2 regions of the Hymenobacter latericius genome follow, and region 1 is predicted to be linked to the other one. Evidence: riboswitches for the same ligand, from Rfam matches in the RefSeq annotation. Region 1 holds a riboswitch; the other holds the start of a gene.
What was found. A riboswitch is a leader RNA that binds a small molecule or an ion and turns the genes downstream of it on or off. The one in region 1 is predicted to bind S-adenosylmethionine.

Region 1 (11,191 bases):
ACAACAGCAGCAAGCAAAGTAAAGCGGGTTTCATTAAGCTGAAAGTAGGAGTGGTATCTTGAAAGCGGCCCGCTAATAAACGGCTAAATCGGCGAACCAGCGGGCCGGGTGCCGGCGTGCGTACCCTGCGCCGCTCTGGCTGCGTACTTGGCTTTCATTCACCTAGGCCCCGCCCTCCTCCATGACGCCCCACGAACAGCAAGCCTACCACGAGCTCCGGGCCTGGCAACAGCGCATGCAGCGGCCGCCCTCGACGCTAAACCGCTTTGCGCGCCACGTACAAACCCGCCTGAACGCCCTGTTGCCCGAGCGGGTGCACAAGGCCCTTACCTCGGCCATCAAGCAAATGGTGCGCGGGGTGTTGTTCGGGTCGATGCACACCACGCGCCAGCCCTTGCTGCAGGCTGCTTTGGCCGAGCGCGAAGCCGCCGTGCGTACGCGCATCAAGTATTACCGCAACACGGCCGCGGCCGAAGGCGCCGTTACCGGAGCGGGCGGGTTTTTGCTGAGCTTGGCCGACTTCCCGTTGCTGCTCGGCATCAAGCTGAAGCTGCTTTTCGATGTGGCCGCGCTCTACGGCTACAACGTGCACGATTACAAAGAGCGCCTCTATCTGCTGCACGTATTTCAGCTGGCCTTCAGCAGCCAGCAAACGCGCAACGAGGTGTACCAGCGGCTGGCCAACTGGGAGGCCTACCGCCAAACCCTGCCCACCGATGTAAACACCTTCGACTGGCGCACGTTTCAGCAGGAGTACCGCGACTACATCGACCTGGCCAAGCTGGCCCAACTGTTGCCCGTGGTGGGGGCGGCCGTGGGGCTGGTGGCCAACTACCGCCTGCTCGAGCAGCTCGGCGAAACCGCCATGAACTGCTACCGCATGCGCTTGTTGCCGGCCTCGTAAGCCCGCCACGGCACCTAGGCCAGCGGCTGGTTTGCACAATCCGCGGATTGCGGGCTACCTTTGCGGCATCAATTCTTTACTCTGAAGGATTGTTTTTATACAGAGGCGTGGAGAGACAGGCTCCCTGAAGCGCCGGCAACCCTCCGGATCATCCGGAACGGTGCCAATTCCTGACCATATAAAAACAAGTAGCTGTGGGCTTTACCTGCCACTTTCCCGTTTCCGGTTTCCATCGTGCATCCGCACACCGCTTGTTTGCCAGCGCCGCTACGGCCGCGCATGCACCCGCGTGTGCTGTGGGTTGTTGTTGTTGAGGCCAACAGGCGCCGCATAGCCGGGCTGCCCGGGGAGTGGTGCTGCGGCACGCTCCCGCTGCCCCGGGCAAGCGCCGCCACCTAGGGCCTGGCCCAAGCCACGCCCAACCTTTTTGGTAATCTTTTCATCGTAAGCCTGTTGGCTGCCCGCTTAGCCTGCCCCGCGCAGGCGCGCGGCGGGTGCCAGGGCGCTTTTTCGTTCGCACGGGCGCTAGCCCGTGTACCCATTTTTGTATGCTTAAAAAATCATTGGAGCTGCTGCGGCAAGAGGCCGCCGAGAGCGGTACGCACACGCTTAAGCGTAGCCTGGGGCCGTTCAACCTTATTGCCATTGGGGTAGGGGTAATCATCGGGGCGGGCCTGTTTTCGCTCACGGGCATTGCCGCCGCCAACCACACCGGCCCGGCTATTACGCTCTCGTTTATCGTGGCCGCGGTGGGCTGCGCGTTTTCGGCCTTGTGCTACGCCGAGTTTGCCTCCATGGTGCCGGTGGCCGGCTCGGCCTACACGTATTCCTACGCCACCATGGGCGAACTGTTTGCCTGGATTATCGGCTGGGATTTGGTGCTGGAGTACTCGGTGGGCGCCGCTACCGTGGCAATCAGCTGGTCGAACTACCTAGGCAAGTTCCTGAGCAAGTACGACATCCACCTGCCCCCGCAGCTGATGATGTCGCCGTGGGAAACGGCTACGCTGGCCGACGGCAGCACCGTAAGCGGGCTGATAAACCTGCCGGCCGTGCTGATCGTGCTGGCCATTACGGCCATTATCGTGCGCGGCACGCAAGGTTCGGCGTGGTTCAACGCCATCGTGGTGGCCCTCAAAGTGTCGGTGGTGCTGGTGTTTATTGCCCTGGGTTGGCAGTACATCGACCCCAGCAACTACCAGCCGTACATCCCCGAAAACACGGGTACCTTCGGCGAGTTTGGCTGGAGCGGCATCTTGCGCGGCGCGGGCGTGGTGTTCTTCGTGTTCATCGGCTTCGATATCGTGGCTACCATGGCGCAGGAGGCCAAAAATCCGCAGCGCAACATGCCCATCGGCATCATCGGCTCGCTGCTGGTGTGCACCGTGTTGTTCGTGCTCTTCGGCTACGTCATGACGGGCCTCGCCAACTACACCGAGTTCAAAGACAGCGCCGCGCCGGTGGCCATTGCCATCGAAAAAACGCCCTACGGCTGGCTGAGCACGGCCATCATCGGGGCCATCCTCATCGGCTACACCTCGGTAATCCTGGTTGATTTGCTGGGCCAGTCGCGCGTGTTCTTCTCCATGTCGCGCGACGGGCTGCTGCCCCAAGTCTTCTCGCAGATTCACCCCAAGTTCCAGACGCCGCTGAAGTCGAGCCTGCTGCTGGGCTTGTTCATTAGCCTGTTCGCCGGCTTTGTGCCCATCCGGGTAGTGGGCGAAATGTGCAGCATCGGTACGCTGCTGGCCTTCGTGATGGTGTGCGTGGGCGTGCTGATTATGCGCAAGCGCGAGCCCAACGCCCCGCGGGCCTTCCGTACGCCGTGGGTACCGGTGGTGCCCATCCTGGGCATCGTTACCTGCCTGGTGATGATGTTCTCGCTGCCCCAGGACACCTGGATACGCCTGTTCGTGTGGCTGGCCATCGGCTTGGTTATTTACTTCCTGTACGGCAAAAAGAACAGCAAGCTGGGCCAGGGTCAGCTGGTAAAAACCGCCGTGGAGCCGGCCGGCAATACCGTTGCCTAGGCCTGCCGGGGCGCTGGCTACCTAGTACGGTTCTATCATTTTGCACCGGGCCCGCGGCACTGCCGCGGGCCCGGTTTGCTTTTGCGTGTATTTTGCCGCCTTATAAGCCGCATTCAATGGAACACATTTATCCGCAAGAACCCTACATGATGGCCGCGCCCGCCACCCCGCGCCGCCCCAAAAAAGCGTACCCCACGTACGCCGAAAGCTGGTGGGTACTCGGGTGGTTTCTACTAGCCTCGCTTATTGCGGGCATCCCGCTGGTGGTGCTTTCGCAGTGGTTGCCCGAGGCCCAGGCCGAAACCTACGGCATTGCTTTGGCCTCGCTCGCCATGCCGTTGCTGGTGTGGTTTCTGCAGCGAACGGAAGGCCCCGGCCGCATTGTGCCGGCCAGCTGGCACGGCCGCCTCGATGGCCCGGGGCTGTATGCCTTGCTAGCCCTCACCACGGTGGCGCTGCTGTTCGTGCGGCTGCCCGTTCATTGGCTGAATTTGCCTACCTGGTCGTTGCCCGACATGCTGCTGAAGCTGATGGCGCACCCCGTACTCTGCTTTGTGGTGGTATGCGTAATGGCGCCGGTATTTGAGGAGTGGTTGTTTCGGGGCGTGCTGCTGCCGGGCCTCGCGCGCAACTACGGGCCTACCAAGGCCATTGTGCAAACCAGCGTGCTGTTCGGCATCATCCACTTCAACCCGGCGCAGTCGTTGTCGGCGGCCATGCTGGGCCTGTTTCTGGGTTGGCTGTACCACCGCACCGGTTCGCTGCGGGCCTGCATTCTGGTGCACGGCGTCAACAACTTCATTGCCTGGCTGGGCATGTTCATGATCCGCAACGACAAAGACGCCTTGGCCCAAATGACGAAGTACCAAGCACCAAGCTGGTCCGTGGCCGCTGCAGCCCTAGGTTCGGCGGTGGTGCTGGCGCTGGTGGTGCGCTACCTGCAGCAGGCTACCCACGAGCCCGCCGATGCGGCGCCGGCCGATGCGCCGGCCGCCCCGGTTGTCGAAACGGCGCCGTAGGCACCGTGCCTGCGCATAATTAACTTCTTGCAATCCTGGGCCGGACGAAGCTACGCTTTGCTCCGGCCCAGGATTTTTTGCAGCAAGGGCATGGCTTCGGGCACTGCGCGGGTTGCCAGCACCAGGGCGCCGTACACCGCGGTTAGGGCCGCCGAGCGCACCAACATCGTCAGCCACGCGGAGGGGAGGGTGGGCACCAGCCAGCCGGCCACGCCCGCCAGGGCAGCAATACCGAGCAGCAGCGGTATGCGCTTGTCGAAAGGCTGTAGCCCGTAGCTGTACCACACAAACCACGTGCGCGCCACGTTGATGAGCACCAAAGCCAGCGAGGTAGCCGCCGCCGAGCCCGCCAGCCCGTAGCGCGGAATCAGCACGAGGTTGAGCAGCACGGTAAGCGCGGCCAGCGAGGCGTTGAAAATGAGGTCGTAGCGGTAGCGCGGCGAGGTAACCACAATCAGCGCGTTTACGCCGGTAATGCCATCGAACAGGCGCCCCACCAGCAGGAGCAGCACGGCCGTGGCGCCGGCAGCGTACTCCGGCTTCATGAGGGAGTAAATAAAATCGAGGTTGAGGCCGATGCCCAGGGCCAGGTAGCAGCCCAGCACGGTGTTGAGGCGCGTGGTGCTGCGGTAAAACTCGGCCATGCGCCCTAGGTCGCGTTGCTTCCAGTAATCGGCCAGCAGCGGAAAAGCAATTTTGTAGAGCGAGCGAAACGGGATGGTTAGCGCCGTGCTGATGTAGAAGGCCACGGTGTACACCCCGGCAGCGCCAATGTTGATGGTGGAGCCCACCATCAATCTATCAATCGAGCTGATAACCGTGCCGGAAATGTTGGAGAGAAGCGCAAAAGCCCCAAAACCAAGCAATTCGCCCATGGGCCGCACGTTGAGTACGGCGGTGCTTGGGCGGAGATGCAGCTCCCCGATGGCAGCAAGGTAAGCCGTAAGCAGCAGCGAGATGCCGCTGTTGAGGCCAATATACAGCAGCACGAACTGATGAAAGTTCAGCCAATCGTGGTCGTATGCCAGCGCGGCCCCTGCCACTAGTAGGCGCAGCAAAATTTCCTGTACAAACGACGAAAAGGCGGTATGATACAGGCCCTTGAGGTAGGCATCCTGCAGGGAGTAGAGCAACGTGAACAAAGCCAGTACGCAGCCCCACAAATAATACGGCCCGAGCAACGAGGCATCCTTGGCGTATTGCGCCATGATCAGGGGCCGACCCAGGATGTACAACGCCGTGATGGCGGCAAATCCCAGCATGGGCACGCCCAGCAAAAAGGGCAAAAAGCCTTGGTGGCCGGCCTCGCGGTTGCGGAAGTACGGGAAGAACCGAATGCCCATGCTCGCAAAGCCCATGGCCGAGAGCTGGGCGTAAATGGTGGCAATGGCAATCAGCAGCTGCGTGAGGCCTAACTGCTCGGTTTCCAGGATTCTGGGCAACACGAAAACCGTGTTGACGAACCCCAGCCCCAGGCCGATGTAGGAAATGATAGTATTGCGCAGCCCTTGGCGCTGGACGATGCCCAAAATGGTGGATAAGTGGATGAGTAGATGAGCGAATGCGTAGCGGAGTGGCTGAGTGGATGCGTGGCTGAGTGGATGCGTGGGTTAGCCCTGGTTAGCATCCTACTATCCACTCATCTGCTCATTTATTCATCCAAGCATCCGCTATTTGCCCGCCCGTGATGAACGCGGCATGACGGCTGCGAAGGTAGCGTACCAACGCGTGGAACTGCTTAGGTCCGTTGAGATGGTTGCGCCGCGAAAAGTTTTCGTTGTGCCACAGCAGCGTGAACACCCCGCCAAAATGCTCGATTTCAGCCAACATGGGCCGCACGGCCGGCAGAATTTCCTCGGGGCCGAGCTGCAGGTAGTTGGGGTGGTGCAGGGTCGCGTCCATCAGGTTCAGGGGGATTTCCAGAAACCGATGGCAGCCGCCCGTGGCAAAGTTATAAGGCCAGAAGGGCAGGCAGTAGCTGTGCCGAAAGCCAAAGTGCTCGGCAAAACCCAGGGTGGTATCAAACTGCACGCCGGCCTCGTCGAGTACATCGGGGGTGGTTTGCGGCTCCCAGCTGAGGTAATGAAAGCGGTTGCCCCGAATAGGAGGCGGCAGCTGGCCGATTTCGCGCTGCAGCGCCGCGGCACTGCCGCTGGTACCAATGCTGCCGTGTACCCCAATTTCGGCCCCGCCCGAGCGCAGGCGCTGCAGGCAGCGCTGGTAGCGCGGGTGGCGCACGTCGTAATCGGCGTTGGGCGTGCCGTTGGGGGCCGGGCGCGCGTTGCCGAGCATGAAGAACGTGGAAATCTGGCCATGAATGGCCACTTCGCGCTGCACTACGTCGAGGTTGTCCCAGGCATCGCGCCCGCCCAACCGGCGCGTGAGCAACGACACGAACGTGCCCACCTCGCCCGCCTGCAGCGCTTTTTTGCCTTCGGCTTTCCAGCCGCTGCGGCAATTGTCCACGTCGTGGGTTATCCAGCAGGCAAAGGGCGCTTGCTGCGGCCAGGGGCGCCGGGGCAAGGGGTGGCCCAGCACGTGCTCCACGGCCGTGCGCAGCAGCTCGAAATAGTAGTTTACCACCGGCACCGCCACAAAATCGTAGCGTTGCTGCACGCTGGCGCGGTACGGAAATCGGCCGTGGTGGTCGCGCTCGGGCGAGTAGTACTCCTGCCAGCCGCTGAGCAGGTAAAAGGCGTTGGCCACCACATCGGCCTGAATGGTGGCGCGGCCCGGTGCCAGCGTAAGCAGTTCGGCGGGGAGCTTGGGTTGAAAGAAAAAGGGCAGTTTGCGGCCCGCCCACTCGCGCCACACGGGCTCGGCGGGGTAGGGCTCGGCCTGCTCGAAGAAGTTGGTGCTTTGCGCCGCTACCTGCACCGGTGCCCCGGGGTGCTGCCCCGCGTAGCCAATGGCCAGCGGCTCGGCATCGTAGGCCGACCAGAAATGCCGCAGCACGTACGCCAGCATGTTTTGCTGGAGCTCGGGCGCCGCCGCGGGCCGCCGGGGCATGGTTGAGGGTGCGGTTGGCATCGGGGCTAAAATAGCGGCTTTGCCCTAGGTATGCCAGTGTCGAGCTTGCTGCATGAGCCAGGAAGTGCCACCTACTTAGCTTCTTGCATCAGCCACGAATCGAGTTGCTGCAGGGCCAGCTCCTGGCTCCGGCCTTCGTGTGGGGTGCCCAGGGTGGCGCAATAGTAGGCCGCGCGCTGGTAGTGCCCGGCCGGCTTGTGGTGGGCGTAGCGGTGCAGCAGCTCGCCCAATTCGGGTAAGCTGTGGGCTCGTTCTACCAGGCCTTGGGCGGCGTAGCCGTAATAATCGTCGGCCACGCCGTGGCTGCTGAAGCGGTAGTACAGGCTGACGAGGTTGAGCAGGGTTGCCTCGAGGTGCGTGGAGGTATCGGCGGCAATAAGCGCATCGTGCTGCTGCAGAAACTCAAACACCGACTCCTGCCGCGCATCCGAAAAGCGGAGCTGCGGGAAGCGCTGGCGCAATTCGGCAAAGCTGCGTGCATCGCTCGGGTGGGCCCGGAAGGTGAAGCTCAGCGCCGGAAACTCGGCCAGCAGGTATGCTACGGCGGCCAGCAGCCCGGCGGTATCGTCGAGGGTATTGGCGGCAATGGCCACGCGCTGCACCCTAGGTTGCTGGTTGCGCTGCCCGATAAAGGCATCGGCCTTGGGCATGCCTACCAGTTGCACCTGCCCCCGTACGGGGCCGCACTGGCGGTATTTGTCGAGCGCATCCTGCCCTTCAAGTAGGTTAAGATCGAAGCCCAGGGGCGGGAAGTTGGTGCTCACGCTGGCATGCTGCACGTAGGCCGTGGGTACTCCTTCGGCCGCGCAGGCCAGCAGCAGGGCGCGGGCGTCGTCGTTGTGGTCGTTGGCAAACACCACGGCCCTGGGTCGGTAATGCCGCAAGGCCCGCCGGTACACCTCGTAGTAACCGATGGCGTTGAAAATCAAATCGAAGAAGCGCCACGCCCTAGGTCCTTCGCTGCGCCACAAGCCCAGCAGCACCTCGGGTAGCTGCCAGTAATACAATAGCTTGCGGCGTAACGAAAGGCGGTTTACCTGCTGGTTGTAACGGCCGATTTGCTTGGCCTGGCCGGCTACCAGCACGGCATCGGCGCGGTGCTCCCGGATAAAGCGCAGCGAGTCGTAGTTGTTCTGGCTAACCACATACAACCACACGGCCCCCTGCAGCCGCTCGGGGTTGCGGATGGGCCGAAACACGTTGCCCACCAGCCGCACGGCCGCATAACCCAGCACTTTGGCCAGCCGCTTCAGCGGGTTGGCCGGCGAAATAGGCTCGAGGGTGGTGGCCGGCAACGAGGCAAACAGCGGCGTAAAACGCAGCTGCAGCATGTCGCGCAAGCGAGCAACCCGGTTGGTGGGTGGCCAAACCAGCATTAGAGCACGTCCCAGGTGAGCGGCGTACCGGCTTTCAGGTCGTGGCGGGCCGTGCGGCCAAGTACCTGCTCGTAGAACCTAGGGGCCAGGCCGTCGCCGGGGCGCACCACCCGAATGTTTTCGGCGGTGAACGGCTCACCAAAACGGATGTCCTTTGACACGTAGATGGAACGCTTGAACAAGCGGCTTTTTTCTTCGGCGCGCTGCACTCCGTACTGCACGTGGCCCAAGGCTTGCCAGGCACGTTCGGTTTCAGTAACAAGTTGCGCAACCTCCTCGGGCTCAAGCGAAAACGCAGAATCGACGCCGCCGTCGGCGCGGCGCAGGGTCACGTGCTTCTCCACTACGCAAGCACCTAGGGCCACAGCGGCAACGGCGGCACCTACGCCCATGGTGTGGTCGGAAAGACCCACGAGCGTATCCGGAAACAGTTGCTGCAGGTGCGGAATGGTGCGCAGGTTGGTGTTTTGCGGAGTAGCGGGGTAGGTGCTCGTGCATTTCAGCAGCACCAGCTCGCGGCAGCCGGCGGCGCGCAGCACGTCCACGGCTTCGGCTACTTCGGCCAGTTTGCTGGCGCCGGTGCTCATAATCACGGGTTTGCCCGTGGCGGCTACGCGGCGCAGCAGCGGCCAATCGGTATTTTCGAAGGACGCAATTTTGTAGGCCGGCACATCCAGAGTTTCGAGGAAATCGACGGCGGTTTCATCGAACGGCGAGCTGAACGCCAGCATACCGTGCTGCCGGGCGCGCTCGAACAGCACCCGGTGCCACTCCCAGGGCGTGTGGGCTTCTTCGTAGAGCTCGTACAGCTCGCGGCCGTACCACAACGAGCCCGGGTCCTCAATGCGGTGAGCCCCGCGCAAGGTCATGGTTTCGGCGGTGTACGTCTGCAGCTTAATGGCGTGGGCACCAGCCGCGGCCATGGCGTCCACGATGGCCAAACCGCGCTCCAGCGACTGGTTGTGGTTGCCGCTGAGCTCAGCAATGATGAGGGGCGGCTGATCGGGGCCAACGAGGCGGGAGCCAATCTGTATGTTCATTCCGCTGGGGGAGGGCAAGCTATTGTTGGAGGGTAGGAGCGTAAGCGTCTTCGGCAACAGCTACCGAAGGCGCCGGTTCGCCCAGGTTCGAAATTTTGGTGCGGAGTTGGAGCACGGCCTCGGCGGTAGCCACCCGCCGGATTACCACAACGGTAAGCACCGCCATTGCAATCGATAAACTGTACTCCAGCACCATAAGGGTGGTATAGGCCATGTCGCCGGGCTCGGCATCGGAACGGCCCGACATCCGGGCCGCGCCCAGGTGCAGCACAAACAGCAGCCACCAAATCCGCAGCAGGCCGTGGGGTTGTACGGCGTCGTAGGCCAGTAGCTGGGTGTGGCGCCACACCTCCTTCATCATGCTGTAGGGCCTGAAGAAGCTGAGAATCGGCACAAACCAGGCGCCGGCCGCCCACCCATCGGAATATTGCGTTGGCTCGCCGGCCCGCGCAATGTTGGCGTAAGCCCTCCGGAACCAGCGAATCAGAAATACATAGCTGGCAACGCGGATAAGCAGATAAAGAATAGCCGACGAAAAAAGGCCCATGCCCAGTAGGCTTAGCTCGTCGTCGGCGGTGGTGTAATCCGATTGCGCGTTGTTGGCATCAAGCAGGCCGAGCACCATATTAAGGCCGGCCGCAACGGCCGTGAGGATAAAAAACCAGGCGGCCTGCGTGGCGCGCTGGCTGTTGTCGCGGATCATAAAGAAAAAGATAGGGCAGGCTTAGTACACCCACGCAAAAGTAACCGATTCGGGGGGCGTTGCCTCATCAGCGCCCAGCTCGGCAAAGCCCGCCCGGCGGAACGACCTAAGTGAGGCCTCGTTGCCCAGCTGCACATGGCCCAGCACCCGGCGTACCTGGGGCTGCAGCTGGTGCAAGGCCCCGGTGCCGGCCGCCAGCAGCGCAGCCGAGAGGCCCCGACCGCGGTATTCGGCGGCAATTTGGTAGCTGAGGGTGGCATCGGGGCCGTCGACAGCAAACCGGATAAGGCCCAACGGGCGGCTGGTGGCGGCATCTTCGGCAATGAGCAGCACGGCCTCGGGGCTGGCGAGGCGGCCGGCAAACCAGGCATCGTGCTCGGCGCGCGCAATAGGGTTGGGGTTAAAGGAAAACTGCCGGACGGCGGGGTCGTTGCTCCAGCCGAACAGCAAATCGGAGTCGGCCGGGGTAGCCAGGCGCAGGCGAAACGCGGGCGCGGGTAGCTGCAGCGTTGCAAAAGCCTGGCGCAGGCGCTGCGGGGCCAGCCCATCGAACTGGCGGCGCTGGGCCTGGCGCATTTGCTGGGCCAGGCGGTCGGCCTCGGGCGAGGTAAGCACGTTGGCGGCCGCATGAAACGGCAGCGCCAGGCCCGAGCTGCGCAAAAACAGGTCGATGTCGTGCTGGTTATCGGCCACGGGCTGCACCAACAACAAGCCGCCCCCGGCCGCGCAGTACTCGTAGCTGATGGTGCTGGGCGAGCATACGGCCGTGCCGCATTGCTGCATCAGGGCGCACATTTCGGCGGCCCCTAGGTTGCGGTGCAGCAACAGCCGCGGTTGGTCGTGGGCCCAGCTTTGCAGCGCCTCCCAGCCGACAAAGGCGCTGCCCACCACGGCGTGTACTTGCCGGATGGGCTCCAGCCCGAGCAGCAAATGGGCAATGCGCTGGGTCTGGTGCGTAGGGTCGGCGCCGCCCAGGCACACCAGCACCGTGTGCGCCGGCGGGGCTTCGGGAGCTGCCTGCTGGGCCGCTTGCTGAAAAGCCGGCCGCAGCGGGGCGTAGCGCGGGCCCGTCAGCACGCGGGCGCCGGG
Region 2 (11,191 bases), 1.0 Mb from region 1:
CCCCCTTCGACGGCGCCAACGACGGGGCCTCGGGCGTGGCGGTGGCCATGGAAATTGCTCGGCAACTAGCTGCGCAGCCCGATTCCTTGCAGCCCACGGTAGGCGTGGATATCATTCTGTTCGATGCCGAAGACTACGGCCACGACACCTCCACCCAAGGCAACAAAGAAAACAAGCTGGCCGCGCAAGGCCTCGAAAGCTGGTGCCTGGGCTCGCAGTACTGGGCCAAAAACAAGGTGCCCGCCAACTACAAAGCCGAGTATGGCATTCTGCTCGATATGGTAGGGGCGAAGGGTGCCCGTTTCTCGCGCGAGGAGATTTCGCGCCAGAACGCCAACGAGGTTATCGGCAAAGTCTGGAACGTAGCCAACCGCCTAGGTTATTCCGACTACTTCATTGCCCAGGACTCGCCCGGCATCACCGACGACCACGTGTTCACGAACCAGGCCGGCGTGCGTACCATTGACATCATCGACCATGTGCCGTTTGGCGAGGAGTACTTCCCGCCGTACCACCACACCACGCAGGACAACATGAGCATCATCGACCGCAACACGCTGAAAGCCGTGGGCCAAACCGTGCTGACGACGTTGTACCAGGAGTAACCCTAGGTCAGGTTGCCCTCACCTCCGCCCCGGCAGCGTAAGTTGCCGGGGCGTTGTCGTTATTTGGCATAAATATTCACCTGCTAAAATATTGTTTTGAAGCACCTTTTACTTGCCTGTTTCGCGTGGGGCTGCATGCACCTAGGGGTCGCCCAAGCCCAGAACAAAGCGGTTGTTGGCACAGCCAATTCTTTCGATCAGCGCCTCGATGCTAAGCCTTATGCGGGCAAAGCGTTCCGGCTGAGGGCACAAGTGTGGCTGGATACCACCCAATCGGGCGGCGCTACCGTTCGGCTGCTGGCCATGACAACCGCCGCGAAAAGCAAGCGGCTGCTCGGGGTGTTCAGGTACGATCAAAAGGCCTTGCGCAACCGCGAATGGCAGACCTACACGGTTACGGGCCGCATCAGCAAGAAGGCCGACAGCTTGGGCGTAGTGGTGGTTTACAACCGAAACGGCACCTTCCGGTTCGATGATTTTGCGCTGGAAATAGAGCAGAAGCCCAACGAATGGGTGCCCGTGCCGCTGAAAAACCCGGGGTTTGAGGAATCTGGTGAAATAGCACCGGACGCCGTGCCGCGCGGCTGGCACCAGTTCCGGGAGGTGCAGGGTTTTTCGGGCGCTGTGCTCGAAACCGCGCCCGGCCAGCACGTGTACCAGGTGCAAGGGCGCGGGGTAGTGCCCTACGGGCGCAACCGGCAGGCGGGCCGCTTTGCCACCGCCAATGGCGTGAAGCTGTACTACGAAACCTACGGCCAGGGCGAGCCGCTGCTGTTGTTGCACGGCAACGGCGAGTCCATCGTGTCGTTTAGCGAGCAAATTGCCGCGCTGGCGGCCCACTACCGGGTTATTGCCGTTGATACGCGCGGCCACGGGCAATCGGGCAACGGGCCGGCCCGCTACACCTACGACCTTTTTGGCGATGATATGCAAGCCCTGCTTGATACCCTGCGCCTGCCGGCCGCGCACGTTGTAGGCTGGAGCGACGGCGCCAACACCGGGCTGAGCATGGCCCTGCGCTACCCAAACCGGGTTAAAAGCCTGGTGATGATGGGCGGCAACCTGTTTGCCGACCGCACCGCCGTTGACGCCAAAATGCTGCGTGAGGTGCGGCAGATGCAGCTGCTGAGCACGGTGTTGTACCCTTTCAGGGCGCAGTTCCGGCGGGCGCATCGGTTGGCCAATTTGCTGCTGCGCTACCCGCGCCTCAAGCCCGGGCAGCTGGCCCAGGTGCAGGCGCCTACGCTGGTGCTGGCCGGCGAAAAGGATATTATTCTGGAGCCGCATACTCGCCTCATTGGCAGCAGCATACCCGGCGCGAAGGTGGTTATCCTGCCTAAGCTAACGCACTACGCACCGCGCGAAGACGCTGCCCTGTTCAACGAAACCGTTTTGCAGTTTTTGCAGCCCCTAGGTAGTACGCACTAGCCAGGCAGTGGCACCGGGCTACTGCACGTACTCCAGCCGCGTGCCGTCTTCGGTAACCACCAGCCGGGCGCGGCGGCCGCAAATCAGGGCCATGTTCTCGGGCTCGTGGCCTACGGGGAAGTTATAGGCCACCGGAAACCGGTACTTGCGGGCGTAGCTGTCGATGATTTCGTAGCTGGTTTGGCCGAACGGAATGGCGTTGTCCTGCGGGTTGGTGAAGTGGCCAACTACCAAGCCGGCTAAGTCGCGGAGCTTGCCCGAGCGGTCGAGGTGCACCAGCATGCGGTCGACGTTGTAGAGGTACTCGTCGATGTCCTCCAAAAACAGAATGCGGCCGGCGGTGGGGCAGTCGGAGGGCGTGCCGCTCAGGGTTTGCAGCAAACTCAGGTTGCCACCGATCAGCTCGCCTTCGGCAGTACCTAGGCGGTTAAGCGCGTGCGTGGGGGCAGCGTAGCTCACCGGCTCACCAAACAAAGCACGGCGCAGGCTTTCGAGGGCCAGCTCGCCACCGGGCTGGTTGAAAAGCAGCGGCATCACGCCGTGGATGCTCTCGTGACCTAGGGCCAGCAGGTGGCAGTTGAGGGTAGTGATGTCGGAAAAGCCGGCAATCCACTTGGGTTGCTCGGCAAAGCGCGAAAAATCGATATGGTCGATGATGCGCGGGGTGCCGTAGCCGCCGCGGGCGCACAAAATAGCCCGGATGCTGGGGTCGTCGAGCTGGCGCTGGAAGTCGCGGATGCGTACTTCGTCGGAGCCGGCAAACTGGTGGTGCTCAGCGGCCACGGTTTCGCCCAGCACTACCTCCAGGTTCCAGCTTTCGAGCACGGCAATGGCGGCCGCGAGTTCATCGCGCGAAACTTTGCGGGCGGGGCACACAATGGCTACCCGGTCGTGGGGGCGCAGCGCAGGAGGCGTAGTAGGCATGGCAAGTGAAGCTGAGCCGCAAACCTACGCCGAAGAATGCGGTACTATACTACCGACGCTGCTTATTGCCGTACGCTAATGCTCACGTTGTTTGCCATGAAACAGCTACTGCTTATCTGGGTTACGCTACTGCTGAGCTGCTGCCCTGCTTTCGCGCAGATTGACACCACCGGTGGCCGCTACTGGCAGCCCCGCTTTCAGCAGGTAACCGTTACGCGCGGCGTGGAGTACGGCGCGGCGCCCAACCTCAGTGGCACCACCCAAACGCTGCGCCTCGACCTCTACGAGCCCACCAACGACACTGTGCGGCGGCGCCCGCTCATTGTGTTTGCGCACGAGGGCGCTTTTCTTACCGGCAACCGCGACGATGCCTTTATGGCGGCCATCTGCACGCGCCTGGCGCAGCTGGGCTACGTAGCCGCCAGCATCGATTACCGCACCGGCTTCTTCCCACTCGATAGCCTGAACGTGGGCCAGGCTGCCTTGCGCGCCACGCAGGACATGCGGGCCGCCATCCGGTTTTTCCGGCGCGATGCCGCCACCGTGCGCCAGTACCGCGTGCACCCCGGCTACATTTTTGCCGCCGGCTCATCGGCCGGCGGGTTTATGGCTTTGCAGGTCGGCTACCTCGATAAGCCTGCCGAAGTACCGTCGTATATCAACCTCAACCAGCTGGGCGGCCTCGAGGGCAACAGCGGCAACCCGGGCTACAGCAGCCGGGTGGCGGGCGTCGTCAACCTGTGCGGCGCCCTAGGTAGCCTGAGCTGGCTGGAGCCCGGCAACGTGCCCCTGTGCAGCGTGCACGGCACCGCCGATGGCGTAGTGCCCTACGGGGTGGGAAAAGCCTGGAACTACGCAGCCTCGCCGCGGCTGTTCGGCAGCGGCGCCATCAAGCCCCGCGCCGATGCCCTGGGTATTCCGAACGTGCTGCGCACCTTGCGCAACGCCCCGCACGTGCCCTACAACGGCAGCAGCCCGAGCAGCGTCGCGTACTTCGATACCACGTACCAAACGGTGCGGGCGTTTTTGCGGCCGTTGCTGCGGCAACCCGGTACAGTGCTGAGCGCGGCGCGGAGCAATATTCTGGCAGGCGAACTGCAGATATATCCTGTGCCGGCGCAGCAGCTTATTGTATTGGAAGCAACGGGCCAGCAGCCATTCAGGCCGCGGCAAGTGGAGCTGATTGACGCAAGAGGCCGCGTGGTACGGCGCTTTATGTGGGACAAGCCGCGCATGCTGATTCCCCGCGGCAATTTGCCCGAGGGTACTTATTACCTCAGCGGTGAAGGGCTGCAGGGCCTCACCATCATTTTGCAGTAAAACAAAACGGGCCACCTAGGTGGGCGGCCCGTTCAATTACTCAGCGAGAAGCTCGCTAGCTAATTGCCTTGGCTGAGCAACGGCTTGCCGGGTTCTGCCTGTTCGGGCCACGAAAGTGCCGGCGGCCCGTAGCGCGTCGCGGTGCTTGTGCAGCTTATTCAGGCTGATATAACCTAGGGTGCCCTCCGAAGCTGGAGCAGCCGTAATGGTCTCGCCTGATTCCTTAGCAATACCTAGGATTTTCTGCAGCTCTTCGGGAGCGTTGCGTAGGTATACTTCCAGCTCCAAATCAGGTGTTTCTGCAGCACCTGCTGTGTCGCTAAGCTTATCATACTGATAGCGGAAGTCGTTGCGCAGGGCTACCAGGTCGGCTAGCACGGCCGAGCCGGTGGGGTGGCCGCCGGCGCCGCGGCCGCGCAAAAAGTGCTGGCCGGCAAACTCAGCCTCCACCACCACGCCGTTGAACTCGCGCTCCACGGCGTACAGCGGCGAATCGGCCGAAACCAGCTGCGGCGTTACGAACACGGTAGCGCCACCGCCGGGCAAGGGCTGCAGGCTGGCTACTACCTTAATCTTCTGCCCGCGCTCGGCGGCGTAGCGAATGTCGGCCAACGAAATGTTCTCGATGCCCAGGTTCAGTACGTCGTCAGGGTTCAGCAGCAGGCCGTAGGCGTGGGCGGCCAGTATCACCGCTTTCGACCTAGGGTCGAAAGCGGCCATATCGAGCGTGGGGTCGGTTTCGGCAAAACCTTGCGCCTGGGCTTCGGCCAAAGCTTCGGCGTAGTCGGAGCCGCCTTCCGTCATGCGCGTGAGCACGTAGTTGGAGGAGCCGTTGAAGATGCCGCTTACCGAGCGCAGCGGCTCCTGGCCGAAGTAGCTGTCGAGGGTGCGAACGACCGGAATGCTGCCGCATACGGCGGCTTCGTAGAGCAGCGTGCCGCCAAACTGGCGCTGCAGCTGCAGCAGCTCGGGCAGGTGCCGGGCCACCATGGCCTTATTGGCCGTAACCACCCGCCGACCTAGGCGCAGCGCTTCGCTCACCAATCGGAAAGCCTCGGCCGCATCGTCGATAACTTCAACCAGAATATCGAGCTCCGCGTCGTGCAGCAGCGCCTCGGCCTGAAACTCGAAGCGGCTGGCCGGCAGCGGGCGCAGCTTGGTGGGGTTCTTCACGGCGATGCGCGCTACCGCAAAACCGGCCTCGGGGTGGCGCTCCAGAATGTCGAACAGCCCTTGCCCAACGCAGCCGAAACCAATCAGCCCAATGCGGGTGCGGGGGTTAGTGGACGAAGGTTTGGACATAGAATCGTTCGAGAAAATGCGTGATTTGCGCGGTTTCGATCAGGAAACCGTCGTGGCCGTAGGGCGAATCCATTTCGGCGTACATGGCGCCGGGTACGTGGCGGGCAATAAACTGCTGCTCGGCCGGCGGAAACAGCACATCCGACGAAATGCCCAGCACCAGCGTGCGGGCCTGCACCTGCCGCAGCGCGGCCTCCAGCCCACCGCGCCCGCGCCCCACGTTGTGCGAATCCATGATGTGCGACAGCGTAACGTAGCTGTAGGCGTTGAAGCGCGCCGTGAGCTTGTCGCCCTGATACTGCTGATAGGAGCTGGCCCGGTGAAAAGCCGGTAGGGCGTCCTCGTCGGGCTCGGCCTGGGTGCGGCCGTAGGCATCGTAGCTGCGGTAGCTGAGCAGGGCCACGGCCCGGGCCGCCCGCAACCCGGCCACGCCGCCCTCGGGTCCGCCGCCCTGGTAGGTACAATCGGCCTGAATGGCCAGCCGCTGCGCCTCATTAAAGGCAATGCCCCAGGGCGAGTGCCGCGCGTTGGTAGCCAGCAGCACCAGGTGTTCGAACAGTTTGGGTTGCGCAATGGCCCACTCCAACGCCTGCTGCCCACCCAGCGAGCCGCCGATAACGGTATGAATTTTCGCCAGCCCTAGGTGCTGGCGCAGTTGCTCGTGGGCGGCAACCAGGTCGCGCACCGTAAGGCGCGGAAAAGCCTGGTACAGCGGCCGGCCCAGCGGCGGCACCGGCGAGGTAGGGCCCGTGGTGCCGTAGCACGAGCCCAGCACGTTGGCGCACACGATAAACCACTCGGCCGGGTCGTAGTAGTGGCCGGGGCCCACCAGGCCGGGCCACCAGCTCGGCACATCGGCGTTGGCCGTGAGGGCGTGGCACACCCACAATACGTTGTCGCGCGCGGGGCTCAGGGTGCCGTAAGTGTGGTAGGCAATTTGTACGCCGGCCAGCTCGCCGCCGCACTCCAGCGGCAGCGGTTGGGCCAAGGTTAGCGTTTGTTGTTCGCTCATAGCGGGGTCCTTTCGGGTAAGGCTGAAAGGAGTGGTAAAACACCGCAGCCCGCGGCTGCAGCGGTCAGAAATGCTTTGCTCCCGGCCCCCTCGAGCAGAAGAAGGGGCCGGAAAGCAAAGGAGCCGAAGCGGCGGCGAAGCACTTTCTCCCGAAGCGCTTCGCCTAGGTGCCAATGCTGGAAGGGAAGCCCTGCCCCATGGCAGAAGCGGGCTTCCTCAGTTTTCCCTCCCTTTATACTTCCAGCGTGGCGGGGTGCTCGGCTTGTTGTTCGAGTAGGATAGCGTTATCCTCGGTGTTGCTCAGCGGCGCCGCGTTCTGCACTGCGTCAAAAGCGCGCTGCAAATCGGCCTTGATGTCGTCGATGTGCTCCAGGCCCAGCGACAGGCGCAGCAGCGTGGGCGTTACGCCAGCGGCGCGCTGCTCCTCGTCGGAAAGCTGCTGGTGCGTGGTGGCCGAAGGCTGAATGATGAGCGTTTTGGCGTCGCCCACGTTGGCCAGGTGGCTGATGAGCTGCAGGTTGTCGATAAACTGCGTGGCCGTTTCCTTCGAGCCTTTAATAGCGAAGGTGAGCACACCGCCGAAGCCGCGCTTCAGGTATTTGGTGGCCAGCTGGTGGTAGGGGCTGCTCTTGAGGCCGGGGTAGTTCACGGCCTCTACCTGCGGGTGCTGCTCCAGCCACTCGGCAATTTTCTGGGCGTTTTCCACGGTGCGGTCTACGCGCAGGCTCAGCGTTTCGAGGCCGATAAGCAGCTGCCAGGCGTTGAAGGGGCTCTGCGAGGGGCCGAAGTCGCGCAGGCCTTCTACCCGGGCCCGGATGATGAAAGCAATGTTGCCGAAGGGGCCGTTTTTGCCGAACACATCATTGAATACCAGGCCGTGGTAGCCTTCGCTTGGCTCGGTAAACTGCGGAAATTTGCCGTTGCCGAAGTCGTACTTGCCGCCATCCACGATTACGCCGCCGATGGAGGTGCCGTGGCCGCCAATCCATTTCGTAGCCGATTCTACTACAATGTGCGCGCCGTGCTCCAGGGGGCGGAACAGGTAACCACCCGCGCCGAAGGTGTTATCCACAATCAGCGGAATGTCGTGCTTGTTGGCAATGGCCGCAATGGCTTCAAAATCCGGAATGTTGAAGCCCGGGTTGCCGATGGTTTCGAGGTACAGCGCCTTGGTGTTCTCGTCGATCAGCCGCTCGAAGCTCTCGGGGTTGTCGCCGTCGGCAAAGCGCACCTCAATACCCAGGCGCTTGAACGCCACCTTGAATTGATTGTACGTGCCCCCGTACAGAAACGAAGTCGACACGAAGTTGTCGCCGGCCTGCAGGATGTTGTTCAGGGCAATAAACTGCGCCGCCTGGCCGGAGGCCGTTGCCAGCGCTGCCACGCCGCCTTCGAGCGCCGCCACGCGCTGCTCAAACACGTCGGTGGTAGGGTTCATCAGGCGGGTGTAAATGTTGCCGAACTCCTTTAGCGCAAACAGGTTAGCGCCGTGCTCAGCATTCTTGAATACGTAGGATGTAGTTTGAAACAGCGGCACTGCGCGGGCGCCCGTGGTGGGGTCGGGTTGCTGGCCGGCGTGGAGTTGCAGGGTTTCGAAGTGCAGGTTCTGCTGAGACATGATAATGCTGAGAAAGAGGGTTGTGGATTGCGAAATCGATGCGGGAAACCGGCCACAGCAAGCCCAAAGCCGCGTGCGCCGAAGTGGTGGCCCGCAGCAGCCCAAGTGAAACCCTAGGGTGCAGCGAAGCCACATGCCGCCGAAAAGCCGGGCGGCCAGAATGTGAAATGGGAAGGGTAGGGGCAGGCTTTAAGCGCCCGCGGGGCCAACTACCAACAACAGCAACAACACGCCGTTTCGGCAGCGCGCATAGCCTGCGGCTGCATCATCGTCGCGGTAGCGGGGCGAGCGGCTACAAGCATAGTTGTAGCGGGCGCCGCGGTAGCGCGGAACTGCGAAGGAGTGTTGTAGGGGTGCGGGTAGGTATCCATAGCACGCTATTTATTTGTCCCCTCGTAGGGGCAGGACTTGGCACCTGCCAGCTTGTGCGTTGCTGGTGGTTGCCAGCGGGTCATCGAGCCTGTTCTCTCGCCGCTTCGGAATAAACCATGCTTCAAAAAACGCCGGGCCGTAAGCCGGGCTGGCACAAAGGTAGTACCGGTTGCATTAAACGCAAATCTGGCGAAAAGTTTTTTCAGGACGAGAAGTCAGATGTAACCAATTGCGCTTTGGTTCGAAGTAAAATATTGGTTATAAGATGATTATTAATAAGGTGTGGCAGTGATTTTACACAAAAAAACGCCTAGGGGTCGGACCTAGGCGTTGCAATATCAAGCAGAAATAAGGCCTACATCTTGGGCAGTTTCAGCACCTGGCCTACCTCAATATGGTCGGGGTTGCTGCCAATCGTCGACTTATTAGCATCGTAAATCTGGTGCCACTTGGAGGCGTCGCCGTAGTGCTTTTTGGCAATCTTCGAAAGCGAGTCGCCGCTTACTACGGTGTAGGTTTCGCCTTGGGCGGCGGCGGGTTGGGCTGCCTGCGGTTGCGCTTGGTTGCCGAAGAAATCGGTAGCGCCGCCGGCCGGCTTTTGGGGTTGGGTAGGTTGTACGGGCTTTTTCTCGCCCTTATCGCTGAGGAAATCGAACAGTCCCATGGTTGTGTGGTCTTTGTAAGTGGGTGCGGATGCGAGCAACAGGTGCTGGGTAGCAACCCATTGGCTCGGCTAAAGTGTACGGGCTAGGTAGCAGATAGTTGCGCGCTTAACCCTTTGCAGCGGGGGTGCGTAAGTAACGGCGCAGCGCTTGCCAACTCGGCCGCGCCGCAGTTGCCGAACCCTGTTCCATCCCCATTCCAGACACCCATTTATGACACGCGCATTTAACACACCGCTCCACTACCTAGGCACGCTCCTGCTGCTGATGACCCTCGTTATGTATGCCTGCGGCAGCAAAGAAGGCAAGGTAGAAGGGCAAAACATGCTCTACGGCACCGATAGCAAAGTGTGGAAAACCCGCCGCGAAGAAGACGCTACCGGCGACAAAGTGAAGCAGACCTCCGAGCAAAAGCAGGAGGAAATCCGCTTCTTCGGCAATGGCCAGTACGTCATGACCTCGCCCACGCAGTCGATCAACGGCAAGTACACCTTCGATCAGGCCAACAAGAAGATTACCATGACGCCCGACAACGGAAACGTGGCCAATACCTTCGATGTGGCAACGCTTACCGACGACCGCCTGACGCTGCGCAGCGCCGACGGGGCTGAGCTGCAGCTAGAAGCTGAGTAATAGCTCAACAGCCTCACTTGCTGATAAAACAATAAGCCCCGCGGCAGTTACGCCGCGGGGCTTATTGTTTGTTGCCTAGGTATTGGTTGCCAATCAGGAAGCCATGACCTCGTGTGCCACCTTTTTGCCAAACACCCGGCCGACCCAGCGCGGCAGGAAGATGGAGCCCAGCACGAGGTACAGGTAATAGGTAGCAATGCGGTAGAGCAGCAGGATGAAATTCGTCATGGTTGCCGAGCCGGCGAAGCTGCGGAAGAAGAACGGGAAGGCACCCTCGGCAAAGCCCGCGCCGCCCGGCGTAATAGCCACCAGCAGCACTACTTTGTACACCAGGTTGCGGGCGAAGATGACGCCAAACGTAGCCCAGCTTACCGGCACAAAAGCCGCAATCAGGCAGCCGATAACGAGGTAGCGGGCCGTCCAGACGAATGCCGTGGAGAGGGCCGCGCGGCTCCAGTAAGCCCAGCCGTTGCCGCGCAGCTGCGCCGAGGCCCACACCAGCTCGGTGCCGTGCTGCCAGGCGCGGCGGCGCCAGCGGCGCAGCCCGCGTACCGAAAACAGGCGCATAATCAGGCGCTTTACCACGTGGGGGTTGATAAGTAGCGCCCACGCCATCAGGCCGGAGTACAGAAACGTGAGTACGTAGCTTAGCCAAAACGCGACTTTGAGCGTGGTAATAAAGCCGCTTTCGAGCACCTCGGTGGGGTAAAGACTGTCGCCGGCCAGGAGCAGCACAAAGGGCACCACCACCACAAAGTACAAGTTATCGAGCATGGCTGTTGCCATCACGTAGGCCAGCGACTTACCTAAGGGCACGCCCTCTTTGTTGATGATAAACGTAGCCACCGTGGTACCGCCCACGGCCGATGGAAGCACGCACGAAGCCAGCTCCCAAATCATAATCACATCGATGCTCTGCCGCCACGACAGCTGCCGCTCCGAAATATGCCGGATGCGGTACATATAGCCTACATCGCGCACAAATAGCACGGCCAGCACCACCAGCAGCCACAACGGGCGGGCGTCGGCCAGGGGGGCCAGGTCGCCGGGGCGGTAGCTGCGCCAGAACATAAAGCCCACTACCCCGAGGCCAATAGCAACCGGCAGCAGCATCCGCGAAGGCGATAATTTTTCGAGCAGCTGGCGGTCCTGCTGGGGAGTGGTCATGCAAGTAGGCGGGTAGTGGTCAGGCAAAAATACGTAGTTGACCTAGGCGGGGTCGTTAAAATTATTCTAACCCCGGTGAGGGCAAAGCCGGAACACAAAGCATGTAGGTACAATGCACCTCAACCGGAACCCCGGCCCCGCGGCAGCA

Region 2: another riboswitch for S-adenosylmethionine. It lies ahead of OIS50_RS11940 (O-acetylhomoserine aminocarboxypropyltransferase/cysteine synthase family protein); the one in region 1 lies ahead of OIS50_RS07275 (amino acid permease).

The regions. Positions count from the first base shown of each region.
Region 1 covers NZ_CP110136.1:1,626,993-1,638,183, reverse strand. Annotated here, with positions in the region: gene OIS50_RS07285 (nuclear transport factor 2 family protein) at 1-34, opposite strand, end outside; gene OIS50_RS07280 (EcsC family protein) at 182-904, shown strand; SAM riboswitch class I at 997-1,089, shown strand; gene OIS50_RS07275 (amino acid permease) at 1,453-2,934, shown strand; gene OIS50_RS07270 (CPBP family intramembrane glutamic endopeptidase) at 3,051-3,953, shown strand; gene OIS50_RS07265 (lipopolysaccharide biosynthesis protein) at 4,004-5,482, opposite strand; gene OIS50_RS07260 (DUF7033 domain-containing protein) at 5,601-6,962, opposite strand; gene OIS50_RS07255 (hypothetical protein) at 7,055-8,314, opposite strand; gene pseI (pseudaminic acid synthase) at 8,359-9,399, opposite strand; gene OIS50_RS07245 (DUF4328 domain-containing protein) at 9,419-10,102, opposite strand; gene pseG (UDP-2,4-diacetamido-2,4,6-trideoxy-beta-L-altropyranose hydrolase) at 10,124-11,191, opposite strand, start outside.
Region 2 covers NZ_CP110136.1:2,676,428-2,687,618, reverse strand. Annotated here, with positions in the region: gene OIS50_RS11970 (M28 family peptidase) at 1-605, shown strand, start outside; gene OIS50_RS11965 (alpha/beta fold hydrolase) at 702-2,033, shown strand; gene OIS50_RS11960 (S66 peptidase family protein) at 2,052-2,957, opposite strand; gene OIS50_RS11955 (alpha/beta hydrolase) at 3,054-4,277, shown strand; gene OIS50_RS11950 (homoserine dehydrogenase) at 4,314-5,579, opposite strand; gene OIS50_RS11945 (homoserine O-acetyltransferase family protein) at 5,557-6,591, opposite strand; gene OIS50_RS11940 (O-acetylhomoserine aminocarboxypropyltransferase/cysteine synthase family protein) at 6,824-8,209, opposite strand; SAM riboswitch class I at 8,588-8,697, opposite strand; gene OIS50_RS11935 (LysM peptidoglycan-binding domain-containing protein) at 8,937-9,245, opposite strand; gene OIS50_RS11930 (hypothetical protein) at 9,457-9,876, shown strand; gene OIS50_RS11925 (lysylphosphatidylglycerol synthase transmembrane domain-containing protein) at 9,970-11,043, opposite strand.